Linked DNA regions of Rhodopseudomonas palustris. The protein of the gene in region 1 interacts with the protein of each later gene in a pairwise test. Links are inferred from orthologs where the notes say so. Each region holds a gene or a part of one and is shown on either strand. Other genes may lie near its edges.

Region 1 (10,026 bases):
TGACTGGCGCGCTGCAGGAAATACAGCAGCGCGTGATGCGCGCGCGCCTGGGTCATGCCGTGCAGATCGATCCGCGCGTCGATGTCCTTGCGGCCACGCGACAGATGCGCCCGTTCGCGGCGCCCCAGCGTGGCGAGCGGCGGCGGGGCGGTCGGGAGTGATGGTTTCGCGGCCCGCTTGAGCGGTTGCGGCGGCGCCGCCGGCGCCGGCTTGATCGCCGGTGCAGGGACCTGCGGATCGGCAATCTCGACCTTGATCGGCCGCGGTCGGCCGCGCAGCGGCTTGATCTGACGGGCCACGCCGTCCCACAGCGCCCGCTCGTCCTCTGTCAGGCTGCGCTTGCGGCGCGACATCGGCGGGTCGAGCGGCGGGATGATGCGTTTCATCGAGATCAGGGCAGGTGGCGATGGTGCCGCGAGTGGTGGGAGCGATGACGTTGAGCCGGCGGCCGTGACGGCGCCGCAGCTGGCCGGCTATCCGGTGTCGGGACAGTCGTGGCTCCGTCTTTACCACCGGACTTCGACGGCGTCGCTGCGGGCTTGTTGATTTTGGCAGGCGGACGCGGCTCGGGCACCGGCAGACTGCGGGCGCGCGCAACCGGATCGAGGCTCTTCGGCACCAGCATGGCGAACGCGATCGGGTGCCGGATCCGGCCTGCCACCGCACCTGCCTCGGCCCCGGCGCCGAAATACAGGTCGGCGCGCGCCGGGCCGACGATCGCCGAGCCGGTGTCCTGGCCGATCATCAGCCGCCGAAACGCTGTCTTCGCGGTCGGGGAATCGATCGGCAGCTCGCCCGTAATGAAGAACGGCGTGCCGTAAACATGCAGTCCCTTGTCGACGGCGATCGAGCGGCCTGGGGTCAGCGGCACGCCTTGGGCGCCGATCGCTTCATCGTCATCCTTCAGCTCGACCTTGCGGAAGAACACATACGAGCGGTTCGCACGCCGCAGCTCCTTGGCGCCCTCGGGATTGGCGTCCATCCAATCGCGGATGCGGTGCATCGACATCTCTTCGCGCGGGATGATGCCGCGCTCGATCAGGATGCGACCGACCGGCGTGTAGGGAAAACCATTGTGGGCGTCGTAATTGATTCGAATCACCCGTCCGTCGGGCAGTTTGATCCGCGCCGATCCCTGGATCTGCGCGAACAACAGATCGGTCTGACTCTTCAGCCAGCAGATCTCCAGACCCCGGCCGTCGATCGCGCCGTCTTCGATTTCTCCGCGGTCGTAATACGGCACCAGCTTGCGCCGGCCGATCTTGCGAAACACGGGCCCGCCATTCGGCAGGGCCGCATCCTGCTTGTAGCCGCGGACGAACAGGTTCGAGGGGCGGCGATACACCGGCACGGTATAGTCGTCGGTCTTGACCGCCGAGCCTTCGATCACCGGCTCGTAATAGCCGGTGACGAAGCCGAGCGGCTCGCCGAGACGGGAGATCTGCAGCGGCACAAAATGCTGTTCGAAGAACCCGCGAGCTTCGGCCGCGGTGGTGACGTGCGCCGAGCGCGCCGCATGACACGGCTCCCACAACGAGCCGCCGAGCGGCTTGTCGATCGAGGGCGCTCGGCCCCCCGCCAGGATCGGGCGGCAACTGACGCGGAAGGTTTTCAGGGCGGCGAGTTGATCGTCGGCGTCCCAACCAGGGACGTCCGACCAGGCGACCGGCAGATATTGGCCGCCCGGGATTTCCAGCGGCCACAGCGGATGCCGATACTTTGCGTGATGCTCGGCGAATTTCGAGACGGATCGGGCGCCAGAATGGTGATGCCGGCTGCGCGCGTCCGCCTCACTCGGCGCAGACAATAGCGCGGCTGCGAGAACGCAGCCGGCCAGGGCGGCGCGGCGCGCGCCGCGTGCGTCAGCTGCCGCTGCCGGTCCCAACCAGCTTCCAGTTCGGATCGCGCGAGCTCGTGTCGCGGGCGAAGGTCCAGACGTCGGTGATGTCGGCGACCTTGTCGGGCGAGCCGTCGACCACCGCGCCTGTCTTGTCGCGGGTCGCCGAGATCATCTGCGACACGAACTTCAGCGTCAGCATCGCGGTGCGATCGCGCAGTTCGGCACTGATCAGCTCGGCCTTCTCGATCGACACGAAGCGGGTCTCGACCTTCAGGTCGTTCTTCTCGCGATCCTTGATCGCGGCATCGAAGCTCTCATAGACCTCGCTCGACAGCAGATCCCGCAGCGAGCGGCGGTCGCCATTGGCGAACGCCATCACGATCATCTCATAGGCGCTCTTGGCGCCGGCGATGAAGTGTTGCGCGTCGAACGAGGAATCGTTCTGGGCGATGGCGTTGAGGCCGTGCTCAAGTTGGGAGTCCGGCTCGGCGATGCCCTTCCAGCGATCGGAGGGCGGCACCACGTCCGCGTTCGGCGCCATCGGCGCCTGGTCGATCACGGTGCCGGGCATCGAGATCACGTTGGTGTCCTGCTTGCCGGGAATCATGTCCCGCGCGGCAGCGCGATCGAACGGCGGCCGTTCGCTGCCGGTGCGCTGGCCGAGCACGTTGCGCAGACGCAGGAAGATGAACACCGCGAGCGCCAGGAAGATGATGGTGTAAATATCCACGTCGCATTCACTTTCTGATCGGGCCGGGGCCTGCCGGCGCGCTTTGGTCTCCGGCCTCGCGACGCCAACGCGGCAGAGAGCCGGTTTGCACCATGTAGGCATCAACCGCGGCGCGCCAATGGCGCGTTTTGGCACAGCCGGTGGGGTTGGCAACCCCCACACAGCGATCTTTGGAGCTGTGGCCCGGCGAGCTTACGCGCTTCGCGCCCCGCCGGAAACCGGTGAGAGGCCCGAAAACCTGGCCGGTGGGCGGTTAAGGAGAGGTTTCGGCGGGCCGTCCCGGGACCTTTAGGCTGTGGGCGCGGTATCCGGCACCCGCCTGCCAGGCTGCGGCCGCAGCCTCTGTCTACCTTGTGGAACGCCGGGGGCGTATGATAGCCACTCGCCAAAGCACCTGCCCATTGTTGCGACGCCCTCTGCAAGTCGGCGGCCGCCATCCAAATCCGCTTCCAGGAGAACCATCGATGACCAACGGTAACGGCACGCCTCCCGAGGGTGCTCCTCCGCAACTCAATGTGCTGGCGCAGTACACCAAGGATCTGTCGTTCGAGAACCCGAACGCCCCGGCGTCGCTCGCCCCGCAGCAGCAGCAGCCGGCGATCAACATCCAGATCAACGTCGGCGCCAACAACGTCGGCGAGAACGAATATGAAGTGACGCTGTCGATCGAAGGCAAGGCCGAATCCGGCAGCAGCGTGCTGTTCAGCTTCGAGCTGGCCTATGCGGGCGTGTTCCGGGTGCTGAACGTGCCGCAGGAGAACCTGCATCCGCTGATCATGATCGAATGCCCGCGGCTGCTGTTCCCGTTTGCGCGCGAGATCATCGCCAGCGCCGTGCGCGACGGCGGGTTCCCGCCGCTGATGCTCGATCCGGTCGATTTCATCGGCCTGTATCGCCAGAACCTCGAGCGCGCCCAGCAGCAGGGCCAGCCGAGCTGATCCGCTCGCCGCTCACGTTCATGACTTCTGCAATGCCCGGCCGGCGTGCCGGGCATTGTCGTTTCGGGGAAACAAACGCTCAGGCGCCAGCGGCCAGATAGTCCGGCCAGATCGCCTTGTCGCCCATGGTGGCGATGAAGGCGCGGTGGGCTTCGAGGTCGGCGTCGGTCAGCCGGTTCGGCAGCGGCGCTGGTCGCTGGCGGCGACGGTTCTCGCTGGCAGCTCCGACCACCTCGGCCGGCACGTCGGCCAGGATGAGCTGCGACTGCCGGGCACCGATCAGGTCGATATAGACTTCGGCCAACAGCTCGGCGTCGAGCAACGCGCCGTGCTTGGTCCGGCGCGAATTGTCGATCGCGTAACGCGAGCACAGATCGTCGAGCCGATTCGACACGCCCGGATGCTTACGGCGGGCGAGCAGCAGGGTGTCGACCAGGCGATCGCGCGGCACCGGCGCACGCGACAGCCGCGACAGCTCCGCATTGATGAAGCCGATGTCGAACGAGGCGTTGTGAATCACCAGCGGCGCATCGCCGATGAATTCGAGAAACTCGTCCGCCACATGCGCGAACAGCGGCTTGTCGGCGAGAAACTCGCTCGACAGCCCATGCACCGCAAAGGCCTCGGCCGGCATATCGCGTTCGGGATTGAGATAGCGATGATAGGTGCGACCGGTCGGCATCCGGTTGAAAATCTCGACGCAGCCGATTTCGACCAGTCGATCGCCGCGCAGCGGATCGAGGCCGGTGGTTTCGGTATCGAGGACGATCTCACGCATCGCTTTTGATCAGACCGTGTTGGTCGCCGCGCGAATCAGTCGCGCCGGCGCGGCATTTTAGCAGCGGCCTCGAGGATTTCGCGGATCTGAAGCCGCACCGGGTCGAGTCCGTTGGAGGTATCCACCACGAAATCCGCGCGCTTGCGCTTCTCGGCATCGGGCATCTGCCGGGCTAGAATCGCATCGAGTTTTTCAGGGGTCATGTTGTCGCGCGCGAGAATCCGTTCGCGCTGCACCTCCGGCGAGGTCGTCACCACCACCACCGCATCGACACGCTTTTCGCCGCCGGTCTCGAACAGCAGCGGGACATCGACCACCGCGACCGGCGCGCCGGATGATTCGGCATCGTCGAGAAACTGCTGGTGATGAGCGCGCAGCATCGGGTGCACGATTGCTTCGAGCCGCTTCATCGCGGCCGGATCATGCACCACCTTTGCCGACAACAGCGCGCGATCGACCTTGCCGCCGACCGTGGTGCCGGGAAATGCCGCTTCGATCGCCGGCACGGCTTCGTTCTCGTAGATCTTATGCACGGTGGCGTCGGCGTCGTAGACCGGCACGCCGGCTTCCGCGAACAGCTTGGCGGTGGTCGATTTGCCCATCCCAATCGAACCGGTCAGTCCGAGCACCAGCATTCCGTCGCCTCCGTCTTTTTCTTCCCCGCGAGACGTTTCAGATCCGATCCCGATCAGTTCTGCGTCTCGCTTGTTGTTTGGTTCGTCGCCCGCGCGTCAGACCGCCAGCAGGTTCTGGCTACGCAGAAAACCGAGCAGCGGCAACAGCGGCAGACCCAGGATGGTGAAATGATCGCCGTGGATGCCGTCGAACAGGTGCACGCCGAGGCCTTCGATCTGATAGGCGCCGACGCTGGTGGTGGCCTTGTCGCCGACCACGTCGAGATAGGCGTCGATCTCCGCCTCGGTGAGCGGCCGCATCGTCATCCGCGCGATCGACACATCGGCAAACAACGTGATGCCGTTGCGGACGATAGCAATCGCCGAGTGCAATTCATGACGGCGGCCGGCGAGTTCGCGGAGCTGCTTGGCAGCGGCGGTGCGATCAGCGGGCTTGTTGAAACCACGCGCGCCGAGCGCCAGCGTCTGATCAGCGCCCAGCACTAGGCGGCCGGGATGATGGTTGCTGACGAACGCCGCCTTCTGCTGCGCCAGCAGCCCGGCGATCTCACCCGGCGCACTGAGGCCAGATGCGTCCGCGATGCCGCGCTCATCGATGTCGGCCGGAATCGCATCGAACGGAATTCCGGCGTTGCTAAGCACCGTCTGGCGGGCGCGGCTCTGCGAAGCCAGCACCAGCGGCTGCGGCCCAAGCCACAGCGTCATTCCGGCACCTTCTGGCGCTGCCGATCGGCAAGCAGTTTCATGATCGCCGCGGCAGTCTCTTCGATCGAGCGGCGGGTAACGTCGAGCAGAGACCAGCCATATTTGGCGCTGAGCTTGCGCGCCAGCAGCACTTCGTCGGTCACGGCCTGGCGATCAATATAAGAGTCATTGCCCGTGCCGGCGCCGAGACTGAGAAGCCGGTTCTGCCGCACCTGGATCAAACGCTCCGGCGACGCATGCAGGCTGACCACCAGCGGCTTCTTCAGCGTCTCGAGCTGATGCGGAATCGGAATGCCGGCGACCAGCGGCACATTCGCGGTGCGGATGCCGCGATTGGCCAAGTAGATCGAGGTCGGCGTCTTCGATGTGCGCGACACACCGACCAGCACCACGTCGGCTTCTTCAAGCCCTTCGACGTGCTGGCCGTCGTCGTGCATCATCGAATAGTTCAACGCATCGATGCGCTGAAAATATTCGGCATTGAGCGTGTGCTGCGCACCGACGCGGCCCATCGTCGACGCGCCGAGATACGCTTCGAACAATTGCATCACCGGACCGATGATCGACAGGCTCGGGCTGTTGATCTCCTGGCACTTCGCCTCGAGCCGGGTGACCAGCTCGGTCTCCAGCAGCGTGAACAGGACGATGCCGGGCGCTTCCTCGATCTCCTGCAGCACGCGATCAAGCTGCTTCTGGCTGCGCACCAGCGGATAGACATGCTCGACCGGGGTGACGTTGGCGTATTGCGCCGTCACCGCACGCGACACCGTGATCAGAGTTTCGCCGGTCGAGTCCGAGACCAGATGAAGGTGAAAGTAGCTGCCGTCGGTCAGCATCGTAGCCCTGTGTAACCTGTGAACAACGGGGCGAGAATCGCACCAAAGCTGACCCCCGGCCGTCGTGGTCGGGATAACCCGGCTTTTTCTTCACAGGTGTCGGGTGAGAGAAGCATTTCGGGATGGCAGTGAGGTTAGCGGGTGAATGTGGATTTGTCTCTCGGTAATGCGGCCACGATCCGGCGCAACCCTCTGATCCTGCAAGAGCCCGACGAACAGACGAGCAGTTGGGGATGGCTGTGAAGATGTGGGTCGATGCGGAAGAACTCTGGAATGCCGTTGGGTGAGTCAAATCCACGGCCACTTAGACTCAAACCTTAAGAATCTATAAATATTGATAAGAACGCGGGCGCTTGCGGAAATCTCCGCATTCGAGCATTCGATCAACGCGCGATGCGGGTCCTGCGTTCCGGATCGTCTGGCAGCCTCGCGGCACAGCGGAATGGAAGATCGAATGATCGACTGGGTGGATGTCTATCCGTGGGTGAAGACCCTGCACGTGGTGGCGGTGATCTCCTGGATGGCCGGCATGCTGTATATGCCGCGATTGTTCGTCTACCACTGCACGGCTGAAGTCGGATCGACGCAGTCCGAGACTTTCAAGATCATGGAACGCCGGCTGTACCGGGCGATCATGAATCCGGCCATGATGGTCGCGTGGGTCGCAGGTTTGGCGATCGCCTGGGAGCAGGGATATTTCACCTCGGGCTGGTTTCACGCCAAGCTCGCCGCGGTGGTGCTGATGACCGTGATTCATCTGCTGCTCGGCCGCTACGTGCGCGACTTCGCCGCTGACCGGAATACTCGGTCTCATAAATTCTATCGCGTTATCAATGAGTTACCGACGCTTCTGATGATCGCGGCGGTGCTGTTCGTGATCGTCAAGCCGTTCTGACGGCACTGGATGACGGTACGGCGTCGATCGTCTTGCGTGGACGCAACGGATTTTCTATACTGGCATTCGTCCCACCTAAAGCAGGCGAATGTGGTTGCGATCAGGTTCCTTTCTGAACCGGCCGCCGCATCGGGTCTGAAACCTCCCGCACCTTCCTTGCTCAAGACACCGTCGACCTGAAGACCTGCGGACTCCGGTTATTTCCTCCCGCTTTTTCTTCCGCTGACGAATCCCCAGTCTCGTTTCCACAGGACCACCCCCATGCGGGAAATCAAACTTCAAGACCTGAAGGCCAAGACGCCGGCCGAACTCGTTTCGTTTTCGGAAGAGCTCGGGGTCGAGAACGCCAGCACGATGCGCAAGCAGGAGCTGATGTTCGCCTGCCTGAAGCAGCTGTCGGCCAAAGAGACCGACATCATCGGCGAGGGCGTCGTCGAGGTGCTGTCCGACGGTTTCGGCTTTCTGCGATCGCCGGATGCCAATTACCTTCCCGGCCCGGACGACATCTACGTTTCGCCTTCGCAAATCCGCCGCTTCGGCCTGCGCACCGGTGACACCATCGAAGGCCACATCCGCAGCCCGAAGGAAGGCGAACGCTACTTCGCGCTGCTCAAGGTCAACTCGCTGAACTTCGAAGATCCTGAGAAGTCCAAGCACAAGGTCAATTTCGACAATCTGACGCCGCTGTTTCCGGATGAACGCTTCCGACTCGAGATCGACGATCCCACCCGCAAGGATCTGTCGGCGCGCGTCATCGACATCGTCGCCCCGATCGGTAAGGGCCAGCGCGCGCTGATCGTCGCGCCGCCACGCACCGGTAAAACCGTGCTGATGCAGAACATCGCGCACTCGATCACGGCGAATCATCCCGAGTGCTACCTGATCGTGCTGCTGATCGACGAGCGGCCCGAAGAAGTCACCGACATGCAGCGCTCGGTGAAGGGCGAGGTGATCTCCTCGACCTTCGACGAACCGGCAGTCCGCCACGTCCAGGTCGCCGAGATGGTGATCGAAAAGGCCAAGCGCCTGGTCGAACACGGCCGCGACGTTGTCATTCTGCTCGACTCGATCACCCGCCTCGGCCGCGCCTACAACACGGTGGTGCCGTCTTCGGGTAAGGTGCTGACCGGCGGTGTCGACGCCAACGCGCTGCAGCGGCCGAAGCGGTTCTTCGGCGCCGCGCGTAACATCGAAGAGGGTGGGTCGCTCACCATTATCGCCACCGCGCTGGTCGATACCGGCTCGCGCATGGACGAAGTGATCTTCGAAGAGTTCAAGGGCACCGGCAACTCGGAGCTGATCCTCGACCGCAAGGTCGCCGACAAGCGCACCTTCCCGGCGATCGACATCTCGCGGTCCGGCACCCGCAAGGAAGAGCTGATCACCGATCCGCAGCTGTTGAAGAAGATGTACGTGCTGCGCCGTATCCTCAACCCGATGGGGACGATGGACGCGATCGAGTTCCTGCTCGACAAGCTGCGCAACACCAAGAACAACTCGGAATTCTTCGACTCGATGAACACCTGAGCGAGTTGGATATCCGGCCATCAAGGGCGCCCCAGCGGGCGCCCTTTTTGTTTGCGTTCGGAACAGTGCCTCGGCAAGACAGCGCCATGCATCCGAGCGACCAGACCATCTTTGCCCTTGCGACCGGACCGCTGCCGTCGGCAATCGCCATCGTGCGTGTCTCCGGATCGCGAGCGGGCAACGTGCTGACAGCGCTGACCGGATCTCTGCCGCCGCCGCGGCGCGCCGTGCGCTGTGATCTTCGGACCCGTGACGACGAGTTGATCGACGACGGTGTGGCGTTGTGGTTTCCGGCCCCTGCGTCCGCGACCGGCGAAGACGTCGCCGAATTGCACATCCACGGCAGCCGCGCGGTGGCGGCGGCGCTGATCAAAACCCTCTCGGCGTTCGAAGGTGTGCGGCCGGCGGAGCCGGGCGAGTTCACCCGGCGGGGATTCGAAAACGGCAAGCTCGACCTGACCGAAGCCGAAGGTCTCGACGATCTGATCCATGCGGATACCGACGCGCAGCGTCGTCAGGCGCTTCGCCAGCTCGGCGGCGTGCTTGGCGACCGGGCGCGGAGATGGCGCGACCAGATCATCGAAGCGCTGGCGCTGGTCGAAGCGGGGATCGATTTTTCCGACGAGGGCGACGTTGCCGATGAGCTGATGGGGCCGGCGCGGGCGAAGATCGCGGAGCTGTCGGCAGAGATCGCCGAGGTCTTGGCCGAGCAGGCCCGGGGAGAGAAGCTTCGCGACGGGATGGTGGTAGCGATCGCCGGGCCGCCGAATGTCGGCAAGTCCACTTTGATCAATCGCCTGGCGCGCCGCGAGGTGGCGATCGTGTCGCCGCATGCCGGCACCACCCGGGATGTGATCGAGGTCCAACTCGATCTCGACGGCTATCCGGTGACGGTGATCGATACCGCGGGATTGCGGGACAGCGACGATCCAGTCGAGCAGGAGGGAGTGCGCCGCGCCCGCGCGCGAGCCGCGGCGGCGGACCTGGTGCTGTGGCTGAGCACGGCCAAGGATGCTTCTGATCCGGATGTGAGCGGTCCGGAAGTCTGGCGGGTCCGGAATAAGATCGATCTAGCGGACGGCAAGGCGGAATCCCGCCCTTCACATTCGGCTTTCAGGATTTCGGCGGCGACGGGCGAGGGG
Region 2 (9,955 bases), 330 kb from region 1 along the record:
CTGCGTGGTTACGCTGGTCGACCTGTCGCAGCGCAAGGCCGCCGAGCGGCATCAGGCGCTACTGATGGGCGAGCTCGACCATCGCGTGAAGAACACGCTGACCATGGTGATGGCGATCTGCGCCCGCACCGCCGCGCACGAGCGCACCATCGAGGATTTCCAGAAATCCTTCACCGGCCGGATTCAGGCGCTGGCTGCGACCCACACGCTGCTGTCGAATGCCTCGTGGCAGAACCTGCAGATCCGCGATGTGCTCGCCGCCGAGCTGGCGCCGTTCGCCTCGCTGTCCAGCGGCCGTATCGTCACCGATGGTCTCGACATTGCGGTCGACGCCAAGACCGCGGTGTCGCTCGGCTTAGTGTTTCATGAACTCACCACCAACGCGGTGAAATACGGTGCCTTGTCGGTGCCGTCGGGGCGGATCTCGGTGCGCCGGGTCGGCGCCACCGACGAGGCGCTGACGATCGAATGGCAGGAGCACGACGGCCCGCCGGTGACGCCGCCGCAAAGCTCCGGCTTCGGCCAGACGCTGATCTCGCGCAGCCTCGGCAATGGCGGCGCCAAGCTGGAGTTTCCGCCCGCCGGCGTGGTTTGTCAGATCTCGATTCCGAGAAGCTGAACAACGTCGGGCAGTACTGCGCCTGATCGCTGTCGTCCAAAAGAGTCAGCCGTCCGTGAGCTGTTTCAGCGGCAGCCGTGCGCTTTCCTTGAGGCGATCGAGCACGATTGACGAGCGCACATGCGCGACACTCTGGTGCGGCATCAGCACGTTGTTGACGAGGTCGGAGAGGCCTTTCAGGTCGCGCAGTACGGCCTTCAGCACGTAGTCCGCATCACCGGTCAGCGAATAGGCTTCCTGCACTTCGTCGATCCGGCCGACCAGTGATCGAAACTTCTCGGCGTTGCCCGGCGAGTGCGTCGCCAGCGTGATCTGGATGAAGGCGACCACGCCGAAGCCAAGCGCATCGCCGGACAGCTCGGCCCGATAGCCGGTAATGATATTGTCCTGCTCCAGCCGCATCCGCCGCCGCGAGCATTGCGACGGCGACAGCTGCACCCGGTCGGCCAGCTCCTGGTTGGTGAGGCGGCCATCGTCCTGCAGCGCGCTGAGGATCTTCAAGTCGAACGCATCGACAGATATCATGCGAAAAAGCTCGGTTTGATGCACGGATCGTGCGCAGGCTAGCGCGATCGGCTCGCATTTGCACGCTTCTTGCGGGCGGCGCGGACGATACTACCGGCTCAAAGAACCAATCTGGAGGAGCCGCCAATGGGACCATTTCCGCACGATGCGCAGCCGGCCACGATCAGCGCCGACAATCCGATGGGCACGGATGGCTTCGAATTCGTCGAATTCGCCCATCCGGATCCGGCGCAGCTTCATAGCCTGTTCAAGCTGATGGGCTTCAGCCTGGTTGCGAAACATCGCACCAAAGCGATCTCGGTCTATCGCCAAGGTGACGTCAACTATCTGGTCAATGAGCAGCCCGGCACCCACGGCACCGACTTCGTCACCGCGCACGGCCCTTGTGCGCCGTCGATGGCGTTCCGGGTGGTCGATGCCAAGGAGGCCTATGAGCGGGCGATCGCACTCGGCGCCGAACCGGCCGGCGTCACGGCCGCGCAGGCCACGCTGGACGTCCCGGCCATCAAAGGCATTGGTGGAAGCCTGCTGTATTTCGTCGATCGCTACGGCGCCAAGGGCTCGGCTTATGACGCCGAGTTCGATTGGGTCGGCGCCCGTGATGCTCGGCCGATAGGGGCCGGCCTCTATTACATCGATCACCTGACCCACAACGTTCATCGCGGCCGCATGGACGTATGGACGGAGTTCTACGCCAAGCTGTTCAACTTCCGGCAGATCCGCTTCTTCGATATCGAGGGCCGCGCCTCCGGCCTGTTCTCGCGCGCGCTGACCAGTCCGGATGGCAAGATCCGGATTCCGATCAACGAGGATGCCGGCGACTCCGGCCAGATCGAAGAATATCTCAACCTGTATCGCGGCGAGGGTATTCAGCACATCGCCTGCGGCTGCCGCGATATCTACAGCACCGTCGAAGGCCTGCGCGCCGCCGGCCTGCCGTTCATGCCGTCGCCGCCCGAGACGTATTTCGAGCGCGTCGATGCACGGCTGCCAAAGCATGGTGAGGATGTCGCCCGGCTGCAGCGAAACGGCATTCTAATCGACGGCGAAGGCGTTGTGGACGGCGGTCAGACCAAGGTGCTGCTGCAGATCTTCTCGGCCAATGCGATCGGCCCGATCTTCTTCGAATTCATCCAACGCAAGGGCGATGACGGCTTCGGCGAAGGCAACTTCAAGGCGCTGTTCGAGTCGATCGAAGAAGACCAGATCCGCAGAGGCGTGCTGAAGACGGGGGAGGCGGCTTAGGCGTGGGACTCGGCGTTGCCGGGCGCCCCAAAGTTTAGCTCAGTAAGCGCACTCGACTCACAGCATTTTTGTAGGTCACTTAGTTCGCCACGAATGCCGTCATGGCCGGGCTTGTCCCGGCCATCCACGCCTTTCGCGCATGGACGTCGGCAAGGCGTGGATGCCCGGCACAAGGCCGGGTATGACGCGTGGAGACGGACGCGCTGGATTTCGGAGGGCGCGTGTCGGGTAGCCCTTAGGGCAAAGGCGCAGCGTCTCGGAGATCGCTGCGATCGACGACGTCAGTTACACGTCCACGGTCGCGTGCAGCGAGTTCTCCTGGATGAACTCGCGGCGCGGCTCGACGACGTCGCCCATCAGCTTGGTGAAGATGTCGTCGGCTTCGTCGACTTCGCGCACCTTCACCTGCAGCAGCGACCGCGCGTTGGTGTCGAGCGTGGTCTCCCACAGCTGTTCCGGGTTCATCTCGCCGAGGCCTTTGTAGCGCTGCAGCGTCACACCCTTGCGGCCGGCGTCGGTCACCGCCTCGAACAGGCTGACCGGGCCGTGGATCGCAGTTTCGGCGTCCTTGCGGCGCAGCAGGCCGGGCCGCGGATACACTTCCTGCAGGATCGCCGCATATTCATCGAGCTTGCGCGCGTCGGCCGAGCCGAGCAGCGCATCGTCGATGGTCGCGACTTCCTTGACGCCGCGCACCGTGCGCTCGAATGCGAAGCCTTCGCCTTCGATGAAGCGGCCGACCCAGCCGCGTTCGACCTCGTCGGCCAGCGCGTCGAGCCGCCGAGCGATATAGGCGGCAGCTTCATTGGCGGTGGCGATGTCGGTGGTGATCCGCGGGCTGAGCACGCCGGCGATCGCCGCCTGTTCGACCACGCTGCGGTTATAGCGGCTGTGCAGATTGTGCAGCGTGCCGCGGATCACGCGCGCATCCTCGACCAGCTTCAGCAGGTCGCGGCGGCCGCGCTCTTCGCCGGTCGCCAGCTTGAACACGCAATCGTCGAGGCCGGTGGCGATCAGATAGTCTTCGAGCGCGCGTTCGTCCTTGAGATACTGCTCGGACTTGCCGCGCGTCACTTTGTAGAGCGGCGGCTGCGCGATGTAGAGATAGCCGCCCTCGATCAGCGCCGGCATCTGCCGGAAGAAGAACGTCAGCAGCAGTGTGCGGATGTGCGCGCCGTCGACGTCGGCGTCGGTCATCAGGATGATCTTGTGGTAGCGCAGCTTCGACAGGTCGAAGTCTTCGCGGCCGATGCCGGTGCCGAGCGCGGTGATCAGCGTGCCGATCTGCTCGGAGCTCAGCATCTTGTCGAAGCGCGCGCGCTCGACGTTGAGGATCTTGCCGCGCAGCGGCAGCACGGCCTGGAATTCGCGGTTGCGGCCCTGCTTGGCGGAGCCGCCTGCCGAGTCACCCTCGACGATGAACAGTTCGGATTTGGCCGGATCGCGCTCCTGGCAGTCGGCGAGCTTGCCGGGCAGCGAGGCGATATCGAGCGCGCCCTTGCGGCGGGTCAGTTCGCGCGCCTTGCGGGCGGCTTCGCGCGCAGCGGCGGCTTCGACCACTTTGCCGATCACGATCTTGGCTTCGGACGGATGTTCTTCCAGCCACGCCGCGAGGGCTTCGTTGATGACGTTTTCGACCACCGGCCGCACTTCCGAGGACACCAGCTTGTCCTTGGTCTGCGACGAGAACTTCGGGTCGGGCACCTTCACCGACAGCACGGCGGTGAGGCCTTCGCGGCAGTCGTCGCCGGTCAGCGCGACTTTCTCTTTCTTGGAGCCGGCCTCGGCATAGCCGGTGATCTGTCGCGTCAGAGCGGCGCGGAAGCCGGCCAGATGGGTGCCGCCGTCGCGCTGCGGGATGTTGTTGGTGAAGCACAGCACGTTCTCATGATACGTGTCGTTCCACCACAGCGCGGCTTCGACCGCGATGCCGTTCAGTTCGGCGCCGATCACCACCGGGGTGGGCACGATCGGCTTCTTGTTGCGATCGAGATATTTGACGAATTCGGTGACGCCGCCCTCGTAGCGCATCTCTTCGCGCTTCTCGACCGCGTGGCGCATGTCGGACAGCACGATGTAGACGCCGGAATTGAGGAAGGCGAGTTCGCGCAGCCGGTGCTCCAGCGTGGCAAAGTTATACTCGATGTGCGTGAACGTCTCGGCCGAAGCGTAGAACGTCACCTCCGTGCCGCGCTTGCCATTGGCGTCGCCGACGACTTTCAAAGGTGCCACCGCGTCGCCGTGGGCGAATTCGATGTAGTGCTCCTTGTCGTTGCGCCACACCCGCAGCATCAGCTTGCTCGACAGCGCGTTGACGACCGAGACGCCGACGCCGTGCAGACCGCCCGACACCTTGTAGGAGTTCTGGTCGAATTTTCCGCCGGCGTGCAGTTGGGTCATGATGACCTCGGCTGCCGACACGCCTTCGCCCTTGTGAATGTCGACCGGGATGCCGCGACCGTCGTCGCGCACCGTCACCGAGCCGTCGGCGTTGAGGATCACCTCGACGCGGCTGGCATGGCCGGCGAGTGCTTCGTCGATCGCGTTGTCGACGACTTCGTACACCATGTGGTGCAGGCCGGAGCCGTCGTCGGTGTCGCCGATATACATGCCCGGCCGCTTGCGAACGGCATCGAGGCCCTTCAGCACCCGGATCGATTCCGCGCCATATTCGGCCGGCGCGGGATGCACGGATTCGGCAGAGGGCTGCCGGGCAGGTTCAGTCATGCAGGGACCTTCAGGATTGCGATCGAATCGGCGTGCGCCATTCGTTGCGAAGCGCTCTTTTGTGCCATGAAAGGTGGGTCGTCACCAGCGCAAAGTCGCGCCGTTCAACCCGTTGAAGAGATAGAGATTTTAGCCGCGTTCGCAAGCCTCGCGAAGGCCGATTCGACGGTCGCTGCAAACCGCGGCCAAGCTGCCGATTTTGCGCGTCTCAGCGCCTCATCCGCGCGGCCTGATTCGCCCGTTCTCGACGTCGAAAATGCCTGCTGCCGGACCGATCTCGGCAAACGCCAAAGGATCGGCGCCAGTCATCCAAACCTGCGCGCCGAGCTTGCCGAGTTCGGTGAACAGCGCCGCGCGGCGGCCGGGGTCGAGATGCGCCACCACTTCATCGAGCAGCAGCAGCGGCGTGATCGAAGTGGTTTCGGCAACGAGCTGCGCGTGCGCCAGCACCAGGCCGATCAGCAGGGCCTTCTGTTCGCCGGTGGAGGCATCGCGCGCCGGCATCGCCTTGGGCGCGTAGATCACTTCGAGATCGGTAAGGTGCGGTCCGTCGAGCGTGCGGCCGGCGGCGGCGTCGCGGCCGCGGCTGTCGCGCAGGATGGCGCGGTAGCGGTCTTCCACCGCGGTCGCCGGCTCGGAGGTCAGCGCGTTCTCCATCCAGCCGTCGAGCATGATCTTGGCAGACGGAAATGCCGAGGTGGCGCCGCGGGCGTCGAGCATCGCGGCGAGCTTGAGCGCGGTCTGGCCGCGCTGGGCTGCCACTGCGATCGCAAGCTCCGCGGTTTCGCGCTCGATGGCGTCGAGCCAGTGCGAGTCGGCGTTGCGGATGTCTTCGAGAAGCCGGTTGCGCGACCGAAGGCTGCGATCGAGCGCCGAAACCCGGGCCGAATGGCCGCTGTCGATCGCCAGCACCAGGCGGTCGAAGAACCGCCGGCGTTCCGAGGCCGCGCCCATGAACAGCCCATCCATCGACGGCGTCAGCCACACCATCCGCAGATGATCGCCGAACGCGGCCGCCGACCCGACCGGCTCGCGGTCGATCCGGCAACGCCGCGTCGTTGTGGTGTCGCCGCGCGGCGGCTCGATCCCGGTGCCGAGCGTCGCCAGCCCGAGCGCACCTTCGACTTCGGCCGACACCGCCCAGGAGCCGTCGCCCTCATGATCGGCGACGTCTTCCAGCGTCGCACGCCGCAATCCGCGGCCCGGCGACAGAAACGAGATCGCTTCCAAACAATTGGTCTTGCCGGCGCCGTTCGGCCCGACCAGCACCACCTGGTCGGCCGTCGTGGTCAGCGACGCCCCGCGATAGTTCCGAAAATGCGTCAGCGTCAGGCGTGTGATGCGGGCGGCGGTCATGATCAGGGTGTCATTGCCGGGCTTGACCCGGCAATCAAGCGTCCGCGCCAGCGGACAGAATTATCGTCGAGATCCTGCGACGTCTCGCTGGCCGCAACGCTTGGGTCACACGATCAAGATGGATTGCCGGGTCAAGCCCGGCAATGACGAATTCGGCTCCAACCGTGCGATGACGATGGTGCTATTGAAGCGGCTCGTATTACACCCGCATCGGCATCAGGACGTACAGCGCATTCTTGGAATCGCGGTCCTGGATCAGGGTCGGCGAGCCGGGATCGGCGAGCTTGAGAACGGCGACTTCGCCTTCGATCTGCGCGGCGATGTCGAGCAGATAGCGCGAGTTGAAGCCGATATCGAGCGGATCGGAAGCGTATTCGACCTCGAGTTCTTCGGTCGCGCTGCCGGAATCCGGATTGGTCACCGACAGCACCAGCTTGCCGGCGGACAGCGCCAGCTTCACGGCGCGGCCGCGTTCAGAAGAAATCGTCGAGACGCGGTCGACCGCGGCTTCGAAGTCCTTCTTGTCGACCAGCAGTTCCTTGTCGTTGTTCTGCGGGATCACCCGGCCGTAGTCCGGGAAGGTGCCGTCGATCAGCTTGGAGGTCAGCACGACATTGCCGAGCGTGAAGCGGATTTTGCCGGTCGACAGTTCGATGCCGATCTCGGCTTCGGTGTCTTCGATCAGCCGCTGCACTTCGCCCACGGTCTTGCGCGGTACGATCACGCCCGGCATGCCGTCGGCGCCGCTCGGCAGCGTCAGGTCGAGCTGCGCCAGCCGGTGGCCGTCGGTCGCAACCGCGCGCAAGCTCGAAGCCTTGGGGCTGCCGGCGGTGTGCAGATAGATACCGTTGAGATAGTAGCGGGTCTCTTCGGTCGAGATCGCGAACTGGGTGCGATCGATCAGCCGCTTGACGTCGGAGGCCGGCAGCCGGAAGGCGTGGCTCATCTCGCCGGCGGCAAGATCCGGGAAGTCGCTCTCCGGCAGCGTCTGCAGCGTGAACCGCGAGCGGCCGGCGCGGATCGCCAGCACCGAGCGGTCGCCGTCGCTCTCGAGCACGATCTGCGAGCCGTCCGGCAGCTTGCGGACGATGTCGTAAAACATATGCGCCGGCACGGTCGTCGAACCCGCGGTCGCGGTTTCGGCCGGCAGCGTCTCGGTGACCTCGAGGTCGAGGTCGGTCGCCTTCAGCGCAAGCTGCGCGTTTTCGGCGCGCACCAGCACGTTGCCGAGGATCGGGATGGTGTTGCGGCGCTCGACCACGCGATGCACGTGGCTCAACGACTTCAACAGTTGCGCGCGTTCGACCGTGACCTTCATTGCAAAACCCGCCTGCTCCGCGCCCACATCGTGTGATGAAGCTGCCGGATATGATGGAGGTGCCCGGCAGCCGTTGCGGCGCCAAGGCCATTGGCACCCGCTGAGGTCGCCCGGACCCCGCGGGGGGTCCGCAGGGTGGCGTGGTTGAGCGATCGACGCAAGAGCACGCGACCGCCGCCGGCGCAAATTTCCCCGAGATTCGGCCCGAGAATGAAGGCCGCCTGCAGCGAGCGCGAGCGCCTTACTCCTGAAGCTGGCGCTTCAGGGATTCGACCTCGTCCGACAGCGTGGTGTCCTTCGACACCAGCCCTTCGATCTTGCGCACGGCATGCAGCACCGTGGTGTGGTCGCGCCCGCCAAAGCGGCGGCCGATCTCCGGCAGCGAGCGCAGCGTCAGCGTCTTGGCCAGATACATCGCGACCTGACGCGGCCGCACCACATTGGCGGTCCGGCGCGACGACAACAGATCGGAGCGGCTGACATTGTACTGCCGCGCCACGATGCGCTGAATGTCTTCGATCTTGATGCGCTTCGGCTCGGATGGGCGGATCAGGTCGCGCACTTCGTGCTCGGCCATCTCCAGCGTCACCGGCTGATTGTTCAGTTTGGAGTGCGCCAGCAGGCGATTGATCGCGCCTTCGAGATCGCGGCCATTATGCGTGATGGTGCGCGCGAGATACTCGAGCACCGGCTGCGGCACGTCGAAGCTGACGTGATGGGTGCGGGCCGCGACCACGCGCGAGCGCAGGATGCCGAGGCGCAGATCTTCGCCGAGCGGCGCCATTTCGACCACGAGACCACCGGCGAGCCGCGAGCGCACGCGCTCGTCGAGGCTTTCCAGATCGGCCGGCGGCCGGTCGGCGGCCACCACCACCTGGCGGCCGGCGTCGATCAGCGCGTTCAGCGTGTGGCAGAACTCGGCCTGAGTGGTCTTGCCCTGCAGGAATTGAAGATCGTCGATCACCAGCACGTCGATGCCGCGCAGCGCTTCCTTGAAGGCGAGCGAGGTCTGCGTCTTCAGCGCCGCGACGAAGCCGTACATGAACTTCTCGGCGGTGAGATACAGCACCTTGCGTTCGGTGCCGGCATTGCCGGCCCAGGTCACGGCCTGCAGCAGATGGGTTTTGCCGAGACCGACGCCGGAGTGAATGTAGAGCGGATTGAACATCACCGGGTCGCCGCGGCGGCCTTCGGCCACCTGCTTGGCGGCGGCGTGCGCCAGCGTATTGGAGCGGCCGACCACGAAGCTCGCAAACGTCAGGCGCGGATCGAGCGGCGAGCCGCCGAGCGCATCGTGATTGGCCGAGACCGGCGTCGCGCCGTTGCTGCGTTCAGCCGACGGACGCTGCTCGTCGCGGCGGCTCTCCACCGGCGCCGGCGCTTCCTTGGCGGGCGCTGCACAGCGCACCGGCGAACGTACGGTGAGGTCGACGCGATTGACCTCCGGCAGTTCGGCCTGCCAGCACGACAGCACCTTGTCGGAGTAGTGCGTCTGAATCCAGCTCTTCAGGAACCGGGTCGGCACCGACAGGTGCACGCTCTCGTCCTGGACGCTTTCGAGGTCCATCCGCGCGAACCAGCTCGAATAAACGTCCTCGCCGACGCTCGAGCGCAAACGGCCCTTCACGCGTGACCAGCGATCCTGTTCCATGTTCGACATTTCAGCAGCTTTTCAATTCCAGAGTTACGGGCCATCGCAGCGGCGAGCCATGACGGCTCACGCCATCGCCGCGACCAGCGAGTTGAGTTCGGACATGGCTCCGCCGCTTCGGCTGAAGCAGCCGGCGTCAGATCAGGGCCGAAGAGAGATGGAAAAAGGTCAGCTCAGCGGAGGACTCGACGGATAAACCGGAGTGTGAGCACGGCAATGACTATTGAAAAACGCATGGCCCGCGAAGGCGGAAAATTCAACCGGATGATCGGCAGGTTCGAATGATACGTCGACTTCGGTGCTCATGAAACCTCCCCCTCTCGCCGCGCTTGCGCGCGGCCAGACGTCGCCAAAACAAAACCGCGTCGATGCTCTCACCAAGACTGCGTCTGCATTCCGCTGGATCGCCGGTGCCGTCGTTCTTTAGAAACCTTCGAACGAAGGCTTCCGCTTGAATTCAGACACGGCTTCGCCGGCCCCATATTGCTATGAGTTGCAGGTCGACCGTCATTTG
Region 3 (11,006 bases), 2.9 Mb from region 1 along the record:
ACGATCGCAGCGACCGGGATGCCGAGACGCTGGGCTTCCTGGATCGCGATGTCTTCCTTGTTGGTGTCGATCACGAAAATCAGGTCGGGCAGACCGCCCATGTCCTTGATGCCGCCGAGCGAGCGATTGAGCTTGTCGCGCTCGCGCTGCAGCTCCAGACGCTCCTTCTTGGTGTAGGCATTGGCGTCGGCCGAGCTCAGCACGTCTTCGAGGTGACGCAGGCGGCGGATCGAGCCCGAGATCGTCTTCCAGTTGGTCAGCGTACCGCCGAGCCAGCGCGAGTTGACGAAGTACTGGGCCGAACGCTTGGCGGCATCAGCCACCGCGTCCTGCGCCTGGCGCTTGGTGCCGACGAACAGCACGCGGCCGCCCTTGGCGACGGTGTCGCTGATCGCCTGCAGCGCGCGATGCAGCAGCGGCACGGTCTGGGTCAGGTCGACGATGTGGATGTTGTTGCGGACGCCGAAAATGTAGTCCGCCATCTTCGGATTCCAGCGATGCGACTGGTGACCGAAATGCACGCCAGCTTCGAGCAGCTGACGCATAGAGAATTCAGGAAGCGCCATTGTATCTTCTCCGGTTGGTTCCTCCGGAAACGTGTGGGCAACCGTGCCGAACTGGGGACGAATCCCTGCGCGGCCCGGTGCCACCGGACGGCCTTGTGAGCCATGTTTCCGTGTGAGATGGCGCGCGTTATAGCGGGATTCCCCGATAACGCAAGGCGGAGCGGCCGAGATCGCGCCTGAGTGGCGGACCGCGATGGCCGCGATCCGCCAGTTTGGCCTGCCCTCGCCCTTATCAGCACTCCTTCACGCCCGGCGGGCACCGTTTGGCGGGGCCCTGCGGCCGCGGCGGCGGGGCGGCCCTTGGCGGTGCCGGCGGCCGCGGCGGGGCGACATGGGGCGGCGGCGGTGCCGCGCGAACCGGAGCCGGCGGCGGCGCCATCCGCGGAGCCGCATGCTGGGGCGGAGGCGGCGGAGCAACCCGGGGAGCCACATGCATCGGCGGCGGAACCGGACGGGACACCGTCGGCGGTGCGGGACGCTGGATCCGCGGAGCCGCAGGCGGCGGACGGCGGTCGGCGGCTGCGCTGGGCGGCGGTCCCGCCGGCCTGGCAGGCGCCGTCACCGGTGGGGTCGGCCGCAGCCTGGCGGCGGGAGGCTGCTGCGGGCGAACGGCTTCCGGACGCACGGCCGGACCTGCGGCGGCTGGCGGCTGAGCTGCGGGCGGCTTCGGCGCCGATCCGGCCGGCGGCGCGAGGACCCCGTTTTTGGCCGCGGCCGGGCCGCCCGGGCCGAGCGCTGGCCGACCAGGAGGTTGCGGCTGAGCGCCCGACGCCCCCGGGCGAGCGGCGACTCCTGGCGCTGGTGGCAATCCCTTGGTTCCAGGGACCGGCAGCGCCTGGCCGGCCGGTGCAGCGCCGCCAGGCGCGCCTGGCCCCGGCCGGCCCTGCGCCGTCGGCGGCGCGACGGCTGGTCCGGTCGGTTGGCTCGGCGGCGTGCCAGGAGCGGGCGTGGGCACGGTGGCCGGCGCGGTCGCAGTCGGAGCCGGGGTCGGCGCGGCGGCGGGCTGCGCCAGACGCGGGCCCTGCGGCTGAACGCTCGGACGTTGCGCAAACCCGCCCGGCGGCGTCGTGGCAATCGACGCACTCTGCGGCACCGGCGCCTTGCCCTGCTGGATCAGCGTGGCGCGATGCAGCGCGGCAGCCGGAAGCGCCGCGCCCAACACAGCGCCGGAGGCCACGGCAGCCGCAGTCGCTCCCGGCGCTCCGGGAGTTGCAACCGCAGGCCCGGCCACCGGCGGACTCACCACCGGCGCAGCCGGGTTGGCGGGAGCGGCCGGCGGCTGGTTGATCACCTGATTGATGACCGTGGTGTTGTGGATGTTGGCGAAGATGATGTTGTTCGGCGGCGGCTGCACATAGACCGGCGGCCGCACATAGGCCGGGATCGGCACGAACAACGGCCGCGGCAGATAGAACAGGCCGATCGGCGGCGGCGGTGGCGGCAGCACCACGAAGTCCGGCGGCGGTGGCGGCAGGAAGAACACCGGCGGCGGTGGCGGCGGCGCGAAGTCGAACACCGGATCGCTGAACATCAGCACCGGCCGGTCGACATAGACGATCTCGTCCGGCGGCGGCGGCGGCACGTCATAGTCGATCACCGTGAAGCTCGGCGGCGGCTCCAGGGCAGCCGCGAGGATCTCCAGCCGGCGCCGGGCGTCCGCCGCGTGCGGGCCGCGCGGATAGCGGCGGAGATACGACCAATAAGCATCGGGCGTATCGACGCGATACGTCCGCCGCCAAGTAATCGCCTCACGCCGCGCGGCGACGATCGCCCTCACCCGCTTGGCCAGCGGATCGTTCGGATAGGCCGCGAGAAAGTCTTCGTAAGCCTGCAGCGTGTCGCGATCGAGTGCGGCCGCATATGCTTCGGCGGCCCCCATGTCGCGGATCGGCTTGCTGCGCAACGCCTGATCCGGCGCCGGCAGCGGCGGTGCGTCGGGCGCGCGATCGAAGAACATGAAGTTCGACTCCACGCTCTGCGTATCCCACGGCACCTGCGCGCCCTTGGTGGTCTCATTGACCCGCAGCCGCACACGATCGAACAGCTGCGGCAACGTCAGGCCGCCGGTGCGGATCATCTCGGCCAGTGCTTGCGCATAGACGCCGTAGGCGCCCCGCTCCTCCGGCGCCACCGTACCGGGCGCGGCGTTGAAGGCGATCAGCATCTTCGGGTTCGGCTCGACCATCGCCAGACCCGAGGCGATCGATCCGCCGGGCACGAACGGCTGCTCGCGCGCCAGATCGAGCACCACGACGCTGGTCTTCAGCGGCAGCGCCGCGAGCTGGCGCAGATAGTCGCTGACGCGCAGGCCTTCAGTGGGAATTTCCGTATCGCGCGACAGCCGCGAGTCGACCGGGATGAAGTAGTTCTCGCCAGCGTATTGCACGCCATAACCGGCGAGATACACCGCCGCGACCGTGTCGGGCCCTGAGTCCTCGGCCTTCTTCACGAAGTCGCGAAACGCGCCGCGCAGCGTGTCGCCGTCGAGGTCGCGCGCGCCGCTGACGTCGAAGCCGGCTGCCTGCAAGGTCTGCGCGATCAAGCCGCCATCATTGGCAGCGGTGGAGAGCGGCGCCTTGGCATAGGCGCCATTGCCGATCACCAGCGCGATGCGTTTTTCCTGCTGCTGCGCAGCCGCGGGACCAACCGGCCCGGCGATCAGCACAACGAGGATGGTGGAGACGACCGAAACAAGATGATTGAGACGCATGGCCGGGACCCATTGCAAGGGCGCAGCCGGAACCGGCGCAGCGCCGCCGATCGCATTTCAGCGCGTCCCAATCTGAACGGCGATTGAACAATCCGCGACCAATTCGCGGACAAATACCGCCTCGCCGTCCGTTTTCCGTGACGCGAGAACAAGGCGATGGTCATAGCGTTTCGACGTGCTCGACGCCGGTCACGGCCTTAATCGCGCCGGCGATCTGCGGCGAGACGTGGTAGCGCCCGGGAATATCGAACTCGACTTCGGTCTGCGGATCGAGCCGCAGCACCAGCGCGATGTTGCCGCCCGCCACCTTGGTCTCCGGCGGCTGCAGCCGCTTGGCGACCGAGTCGAGGAATTTGGTATCGCGCAGGAAGATGCGCAGCCCCTTCTGAGTCTTCGCCGCCGCGGCGTCGAGCGGCTCGGCGTGCAGCACCCGGGCGCGCACGTCCTCACCCTGTAGTTCGGCGCCGAGCTGCATCAGCACCGCAGCCCCCGGCTCCAGCACCTCGCGATACTGTGCCAACCCTTCAGAAAACAGCACCGCCTCGAAATGCCCGGTCGGGTCGGACAGGCCCATGATGCCCATCTTGTTGCCGGTCTTGGTCCGCCGCTCCATCCGCGACACCACGGTGGCGGCGACCTTGCCGGCGGTGGCGCCGGATTTCACCGCCTTGCAGAATTCGGCCCACGACTGTACCCGCAGCCGCTTCAAGGCGGTGGCGTAGTCGTCGAGCGGATGGCCGGACAGGAAGAAGCCGATCGCATCGTATTCACGGCGCAGCCGCTCCGCCGGGAGCCACGGCTCGAGCTGCGGCAGGATGATCGACGGCGCATCCGACAGACCGCCGAACATATCGTTCTGGCCGCTGGTGGCGGCTTCGTGATTGCGCTGGCAGGCGGCGACAATCGCGTCGGCACCCGCAAACACCGCCGCACGGTTCGAGTTGAGGCAGTCGAACGCACCGGCGGCCGCAAGGCATTCGATGACGCGCTTGTTGATGGCGCGCGGATTGACCCGTGCGGCGAAGTCGGCGAGCGAGGCAAACGGCCGATCCCCCCTCGCCTCGACAATCTGTTGCACCGCCTGCATGCCGACGCCCTTCAGGCCGGCGAGCGCGTAGTAGATGGTGTTCGGACCGACCTCGAAGGTGGCGCCGGAGCGGTTGACCGACGGCGCCTCGACCTTGATGCCGAGCCGCTGCGCCTCGGCGCGGAATTCCGACAGCTTGTCGGTATTGTGGATTTCCAGCGTCATCGACGCGGCGAGGAATTCCACCGGATAATGCGCCTTCATATAGGCGGTGTGGTACGACACCAGCGCATAGGCGGCCGCGTGGCTCTTGTTGAAGCCGTAGTCGGCGAACTTCGCGAGCAGGTCGAAGATGGTGTCGGCGGCGTCCTTGGCGACGCCATTTTTCACCGCGCCTTCGACGAAGATCGCGCGCTGCTTGTCCATCTCGGCGCGGATCTTCTTACCCATCGCGCGGCGCAGCAGGTCGGCGTCGCCGAGCGAGTAGCCGGCCATCACCTGCGCGATCTGCATCACCTGTTCCTGGTAGATGATGACGCCGAACGTCTCCTTCAGGATCGGCTCCAGCATCGGATGCAGATATTCGGGCTCCTCGTCGCCGTGTTTGCGGGCGCAGTAGGTCGGGATGTTCGCCATCGGGCCCGGGCGATACAGCGCCACCAGCGCGATGATGTCTTCGAACCGGTCGGGGCGCATGTCGATCAGCGCCCGCCGCATGCCCGCACTTTCAACCTGGAACACGCCGACGACGTCGCCGCGGGCGAGCATCTGATAACTCGGCGCGTCGTCGATCGGCAGCGTGTGCAGGTCGACATGGATGTCGCGCTGCTTGAGCAGCTTCACCGCGACGTCGAGCGTGGTCAGCGTCTTCAGGCCGAGGAAGTCGAACTTCACCAGGCCCGCCGGTTCGACCCATTTCATGTTGAACTGGGTCACCGGCATGTCGGATTTCGGATCGCGATACAGCGGCACCAGGTCGCTGAGCGGGCGATCGCCGATCACGATGCCGGCCGCGTGGGTCGAGGCGTGACGGGTCAGACCTTCGAGCTTCTGCGCGATGTCGAATGCGCGCGCCACGATCGGGTCTTCGTCGCGCGCCGCCTGCAGCTTCGGCTCGCCTTCGATCGCCTGCTTCAGGGTGATCGGGGCCGCCGGATTCTGCGGCACCAGCTTGGTCAGCTTGTCGACCTGGCCGTACGGCATCTGCAGCACGCGGCCGACGTCGCGCAGCACGCCACGCGCCTGCAGCGTACCGAAGGTGATGATCTGCGCCACCTGATCACGGCCATAGCGATGCTGCACGTATTCGATCACTTCGCCGCGGCGATCCTGGCAGAAGTCGATATCGAAGTCCGGCATCGAGACGCGTTCGGGATTAAGGAAGCGCTCGAACAGCAGGCCGAACCGGATCGGATCGAGGTCGGTAATCGTCAGCGAATACGCCACCAGCGAGCCTGCGCCCGAACCACGGCCCGGACCGACCGGAATGCCGTGAGCCTTGGCCCATTTGATGAAGTCCGACACGATCAGGAAGTAACCCGCGTATTTCATGCGGGTGATGACGTCGAGCTCGAAGGCGAGCCGCTTGTTGTAGTCCTCTTCGGTCGTGCCCGGCGACAGGCCGTGAACACTGAGCCGCTTGGCGAGGCCCTGCTCAGCCTGGCGGCGCAGTTCGGCCGCTTCAGCGGCGGCGGCTTCCGCCGCGTCGCTGACGCTGGCGCCGACGGTGAACAGCGGCAGGATCGGCTTGCGGGTCAGCGGCCGATAGGCGCAGCGCTGCGCGATCTCCACCGTCGAGGCGAGCGCCTCGGGCAGATCGGCGAACAGCACCGCCATCTCGGCGCGGGTCTTGAAACGGTGATCGGGGGTGAGCTGAAGCCGATCGGTCTCTGCGATCAGCTTGCCGGAGGCGATACACAATAGCGCGTCGTGCGCCTCGTAATCCTCGGTGCTGGCGAAATGCGGCTCGTTGGTCGCAACCAGCGGCAGGCCCTTGTCGTAAGCGAGATCGATCAGCCCGCCTTCGGCGCGGCGCTCGGCCTCGGTGCCGTGACGCTGCAGTTCGACATACAGCCGATCGCCGAACGCCTGCTGCAGCCGCTCGCAGCGCTGCGCGGCGAGCGCCGGATCGGTCAGCATCGCCAGCGAGATCGGCCCGTCCGGGCCGCCGGTCAGCGCAATCACGCCGTCGGTTTCGCCCGCGAGCCACTCGAGCTTGACGTGCGGCACCTGATTGACCGGCGTCTCCAGGAACGCCCGGGAGTTCAGCCGCATCAGGCTGCGATAGCCCTGCTCGCGCGCTGCCAGCAGCACGATCCGCGCCGGCGTCGCCAAGGCGCCATGGCGCGAGTTCGGATCTTGGTCGCCGAAGTCGATGCCGAGTTCGAGGCCGACGATCGGCTGAATGCCGTAGCCCGACAGCTTGTCAGAGAATTCCAGACCGCCGAACATGTTGTCGGTGTCGGTCAGGGCCAGCGCTGGTTGTCGGTCGGCCTTCGCCAGCTCGGCCAGCTTGGCGACTTTCATCGAGCCTTTCAGCAACGAATAGGCCGAGTGGACGTGCAGATGGACGAATCCGGCGTTGCTCATCGGCGCGGCGGCTCTTCAGACAAACGTGCGGGTTGGGACGAGTGGTTTGCGGAACCGGCCGCCGTCACGGCAACCGACTCGGAAGCCCAATGGTGGGCTCCCTCACCCTTCACCGCAAGCATCGGCGGCGACCTTATCCCCGCTATGCCGAAGCGGTCGCAACGCTTGCCCGCGCTTAGGCCTGCGCCAACACCTGAGCCCACACCGCCACCATGCCGATGAACAGTGCAATCGACGTCAGCGCCGCAGCTTCTTGGATGAAGATCTTCAACATCGTCCGCCTCCCTGACCTTGTGAACATAACAAGAACAATGTTCTCATTTCGTTCTAGAGTCAAGCAAGCGGCCGGCGCAGCAACCTGGACCGTTAATGAGACGTTACTATCCCCGGAATTCACCGGCCCCACCCCGCATTGACGGTCATTCGGGATTGGCGCACGGAACGAAAGGCGCGCGGCTTATGAACCGCGCAGCAGCGGAGGCGACGATGCGGATTGGAGCGATGGTGCTGCTGATCGGGCTGGCGCTGCCGGGAGCAGCTTCGGCACAGCCTTACGACAACTACCCGGTCTGCCTGCGGGTGTATGGCCCGGTGCGCTACGACGAGTGCCGCTACATATCGATCGACCAGTGCAAACCGGCCGCATCGGGGATCGCCGCCCAGTGTCTGACCAATCCGTGGTATCAGCCGCCGGCGGGGCCCGGTTCGCGCCGCGCCCGGCGGCATTGAGCCGGCGCATGTGCGCCGCCCCTGCTCCGTCATAGATTTCTGTCACACTCTCGGGTGCGCCGAGTCGCCGCCACCGCGACCGGCTGCTCAACAAGGATCCGAACGAAGATGCGCAAGCTGCTCCTGATCGCGATGCTCGCCGGCCTCGGCCTGACCACCACCGCCGAGGCGCGGGATTATCCGGTCTGCCTGCGGGTGTATCAGAGCTACCACGACTGGTACGACGAGTGCAGCTACGACACCATGGCACAGTGCCGGATGTCGGCCTCGGGCCGCAGCGCCGATTGCATGACCAACCCGTGGTACACCGCGCCGCAGCAGCAGCCGACCAAGAAGAAGCGCAAGCACCGCCGTCAGCACTGAGGGCGAGCGCGGCTCTCCCCGATGCCCCGTCATTCCGGGGCGCGCGCAAGCGCGAACCCGGAATCTCGAGATGTTCTGCGTTGAGGCACTTCACCCTGCACCGCGGGATTCCGGGTTCGCTCGCTGACGCGAGCGCCCCGGAATGACGTGCCAATAATGGGCTGAAGCCGAGCGCCCTATTCCAGCTCGACCACGACGCCGTCCTGCAGCGAGACGCGGCGGTCCATGCGGGCGGCGAGCTCCATGTTGTGGGTGGCGATCAGCATCGCCACCTGGGTCGCCTTGACCAGCTGCATCAGCGCGTTGAACACGTAATCAGCGGTGTGTGGATCGAGATTGCCGGTCGGCTCGTCGGCGAACAGCACGCGGGGCGCATTGGCCACCGCGCGGGCGATCGCGACGCGCTGCTGCTCACCGCCGGACAACTCCGACGGCCGATGGGTGATGCGGTCGGCGAGCCCCAGATAGGACAGGATTTCCTTGGAGCGGCTGATCGTCTCTTTGCGCTTCAGGCCGCGGATCATCTGCGGCAGCATGACGTTTTCCAGCGCGGTGAATTCCGGCAAGAGCCGGTGCGACTGGTAAACGAAGCCGATGTCGGTGCGGCGGATCTGGGTGCGCTCGGCATCGGTCAGCGCCGACGTTGCCGCGCCGCTGACATAGACCTCGCCCTCATCGGGATGCTCGAGCAGCCCGGCGATGTGCAGCAGCGTCGACTTGCCCGAACCGGACGGCGCCACCAGCGCCACCGACTGGCCCGCCCAGAGCGCCAGCCTGGCGCCGTCGAGGATCGTCAGAGTCGCCTCGCCTTGCGAATACTGGCGCTTGATGTCGTGAAGGTACACGACCGGGATGTCTTCGGCGCCCTGCTCCATCGTGTTTCGCCTTACTCGTAGCGCAGCGCGTCGACCGGATCGAGGCGCGCGGCGCGCCACGACGGGTACAGCGTGGCGAGGAACGACAGCGTCAGCGCCATGATCACCACCGCGCTGGTCTCGGCGAAATCGATCTCAGCCGGCAGCTTCGACAGGAAATACAGCTCCGGCGAGAACAGTTCGGTGTTGGTGACCCAGGACAGGAACTGCCGGATCGACTCGATGTTCATGCACACCAGCACGCCGACGAAGAACCCGGTCAGCGTGCCGACCACGCCGATCGCCGCGCCGGTGATCAGGAACACTCGCATGATCGAGCCCTGGCTCGCGCCCATGGTGCGCAGGATCGCGATATCGGCGCCCTTGTCCTTCACCAGCATGATCAGGCCGGAGATGATGTTGAGCGCCGCCACCAGTACGATCAGCGTCAGGATCAGGAACATGACGTTGCGCTCGACCTGAAGCGCGTTGAAGAACGTTGAATTTCGCTGGCGCCAGTCGACCAGGAACACCGGCCGTCCGGCCGCTTCGGTCACGGCCTTGCGGAAGACGTCGATGCGGTCTGGATTGTCGGTATAGACCTCGATCGCGGTGACGTCGTTGGCGCGGTTGAAATACGCCTGCGCTTCCTTCAGCGGCATGAACACGAAGGTCGAGTCGTATTCGGACATCCCGATCTCGAACACCGCCGCGACCTTATAGGGCTTGATCCGCGGCGTGGTGCCCATCGGCGTCACGGCGCCGCGCGGCGCCACCAGCGTGATGCTGTCGCCGGCGTGCAGCGACAGCTGATCGGCGAGCCGGCGTCCGATTGCGACGCCCTGGCTGTCGTCGAAGCCCTCCAGCGTGCCCTGCTTCAGGTGATTGGCGATCGACGACAGATGATTGAGGTCGTCGGCGCGGATGCCGCGCACGAACACGCCCGAGGCGTTGAACGGCGACGATGCCAGCGCCTGGCCGTCGACCACCGGAGCTGCCAGCTTGATGCCCTGCACGCCGCTGAGCCGGTCGGCGACGTCCTTCCAGTCAGTCAGCGGGCTTTCCAGCGGCTGCACCAGGAGGTGACCGTTGAGGCCGAGGATCTTGTCGAGCAGCTCTTTGCGGAAGCCGTTCATCACCGCCATGACGATGATCAGCGTCGCCACCCCGAGCATGATGCCGAGGAACGAGAACCCGGCGATCACCGAGATGAACCCCTCACGCCGGCGCGCGCGCAGATAGCGCCCGGAAATCAGCCATTCGAATGGCGCAAAAGGAGGAGTTCGAACTGGCTCGTTCATGGCGTGATCCATAGTCCGAATTTCACACGATTCGGGCTTTATCTGGCCGACGCCGCCCTCGCCGTTCAGGCCCGCGGTGGATAAGTGCCTATTACGTCAGACGTGCGACCACATCGGCGAGTGCGAGATTTTCACGCGACCCGTCGCTGCGGCGCTTGAGTTCGACCTTGCCTTCGGCCAGCCCGCGCGGACCGACATGGATCTGCCACGGAATGCCGATCAGGTCCGCAGTCGCGAACTTGGCGCCAGCGCGCTGATCGGTGTCGTCGTACATAACGTCGACGCCCTTGGCCGACAGCTCGCGATACAGCTGGTCGCAGGCCGCGTCGGTCGCGGCGTCGCCCTGCTTCAGATTGAGGATCGTCACCCGGAACGGTGCCACTGCCTCCGGCCAGATGATGCCGTTGTCGTCGTGGCAGGCCTCGATGATCGCACCGACCAGCCGCGACACGCCGACGCCGTAGGAGCCGCCGTGGATCGGCGCATCGGTCCCGTCCGGACCGGTGACGTTCGCCTTCATCGAGTCGGAATACTTGGTGCCGAAGTAGAAGATCTGGCCGACCTCGATGCCGCGGGTGTTGAGGCGGTTGGCCTCCGGTACTTCGCTCTCATAGCGCGCCGCCTCGTGAACGTCCTCGGTCGCCGCATAGACCGAGGTCCACTGCTTGATGATCGGGGTGAGGTCGCCGTCGTAATCGACGTTCTCATCCGGCACCGGCAGGTTCAGCACGTCGCGGTCGATGTAGACGCCGGACTCGCCGGTCTCGGCCAGCACGATGAATTCGTGGCTGAGATCACCGCCGATCGGGCCGGTCTCGGCGCGCATCGGGATCGCCTTCAGGCCCATCCGCGCAAAGGTGCGCAGGT

The links.
Region 2: the proteins of dnaQ (region 1) and dnaN interact in binary tests that used the Escherichia coli proteins (3 or more experiments, as listed by UniProt). The link is inferred for Rhodopseudomonas palustris from one-to-one orthologs.
Region 3: the proteins of dnaQ (region 1) and dnaE interact in binary tests that used the Escherichia coli proteins (3 or more experiments, as listed by UniProt). The link is inferred for Rhodopseudomonas palustris from one-to-one orthologs.

The regions. Positions count from the first base shown.
Region 1 is NZ_CP019966.1:329,640-339,665, reverse strand. What follows is about bases 2,438-5,415. They hold dnaQ (DNA polymerase III subunit epsilon), read right to left. Parts: upstream 4,287-5,415; coding sequence 3,588-4,286; downstream 2,438-3,587. Other genes in these bases: RPPS3_RS01575 (Maf family protein), read right to left, coding at 5,018-5,415; coaE (dephospho-CoA kinase), read right to left, coding at 4,322-4,921; secB (protein-export chaperone SecB), read left to right, coding at 3,035-3,508; RPPS3_RS01595 (Tim44/TimA family putative adaptor protein), read right to left, coding at 2,438-2,570. Outside these bases: RPPS3_RS01605 (Smr/MutS family protein), read right to left, coding at 1-386; mltA (murein transglycosylase A), read right to left, coding at 392-1,885; more of RPPS3_RS01595, read right to left, coding at 1,863-2,437; more of RPPS3_RS01575, read right to left, coding at 5,416-5,626; RPPS3_RS01570 (pyruvate, water dikinase regulatory protein), read right to left, coding at 5,623-6,462; protoporphyrinogen oxidase HemJ, read left to right, coding at 6,917-7,357; transcription termination factor Rho, read left to right, coding at 7,619-8,884; tRNA uridine-5-carboxymethylaminomethyl(34) synthesis GTPase MnmE, read left to right, coding at 8,971-10,026. UniProt on the Escherichia coli protein: DNA polymerase III is a complex, multichain enzyme responsible for most of the replicative synthesis in bacteria. The epsilon subunit contain the editing function and is a proofreading 3'-5' exonuclease.
Region 2 is NZ_CP019966.1:174-10,128, reverse strand. What follows is about bases 5,732-8,638. They hold dnaN (DNA polymerase III subunit beta), read right to left. Parts: upstream 7,791-8,638; coding sequence 6,672-7,790; downstream 5,732-6,671. Other genes in these bases: dnaA (chromosomal replication initiator protein DnaA), read right to left, coding at 8,032-8,638; recF (DNA replication/repair protein RecF), read right to left, coding at 5,732-6,472. In the rest of the region: RPPS3_RS00035 (sensor histidine kinase), read left to right, coding at 1-619; RPPS3_RS00030 (Lrp/AsnC family transcriptional regulator), read right to left, coding at 665-1,144; hppD (4-hydroxyphenylpyruvate dioxygenase), read left to right, coding at 1,271-2,389; gyrB (DNA topoisomerase (ATP-hydrolyzing) subunit B), read right to left, coding at 2,675-5,116; more of recF, read right to left, coding at 5,333-5,731; more of dnaA, read right to left, coding at 8,639-9,450. UniProt on the Escherichia coli protein: Confers DNA tethering and processivity to DNA polymerases and other proteins. Acts as a clamp, forming a ring around DNA (a reaction catalyzed by the clamp-loading complex) which diffuses in an ATP-independent manner freely and bidirectionally along dsDNA.
Region 3 is NZ_CP019966.1:3,219,201-3,230,206, forward strand. The notes cover bases 3,237-7,194. They hold dnaE (DNA polymerase III subunit alpha), read right to left. Parts: upstream 6,893-7,194; coding sequence 3,437-6,892; downstream 3,237-3,436. Other genes in these bases: RPPS3_RS15045 (caspase family protein), read right to left, coding at 3,237-3,276. In the rest of the region: RPPS3_RS15040 (30S ribosomal protein S2), read right to left, coding at 1-566; more of RPPS3_RS15045, read right to left, coding at 799-3,236; RPPS3_RS15055 (DUF3551 domain-containing protein), read left to right, coding at 7,352-7,621; RPPS3_RS15060 (DUF3551 domain-containing protein), read left to right, coding at 7,730-7,984; RPPS3_RS15065 (ABC transporter ATP-binding protein), read right to left, coding at 8,161-8,859; RPPS3_RS15070 (lipoprotein-releasing ABC transporter permease subunit), read right to left, coding at 8,871-10,151; proS (proline--tRNA ligase), read right to left, coding at 10,231-11,006. UniProt on the Escherichia coli protein: DNA polymerase III is a complex, multichain enzyme responsible for most of the replicative synthesis in bacteria. This DNA polymerase also exhibits 3' to 5' exonuclease activity. The alpha chain is the DNA polymerase catalytic subunit.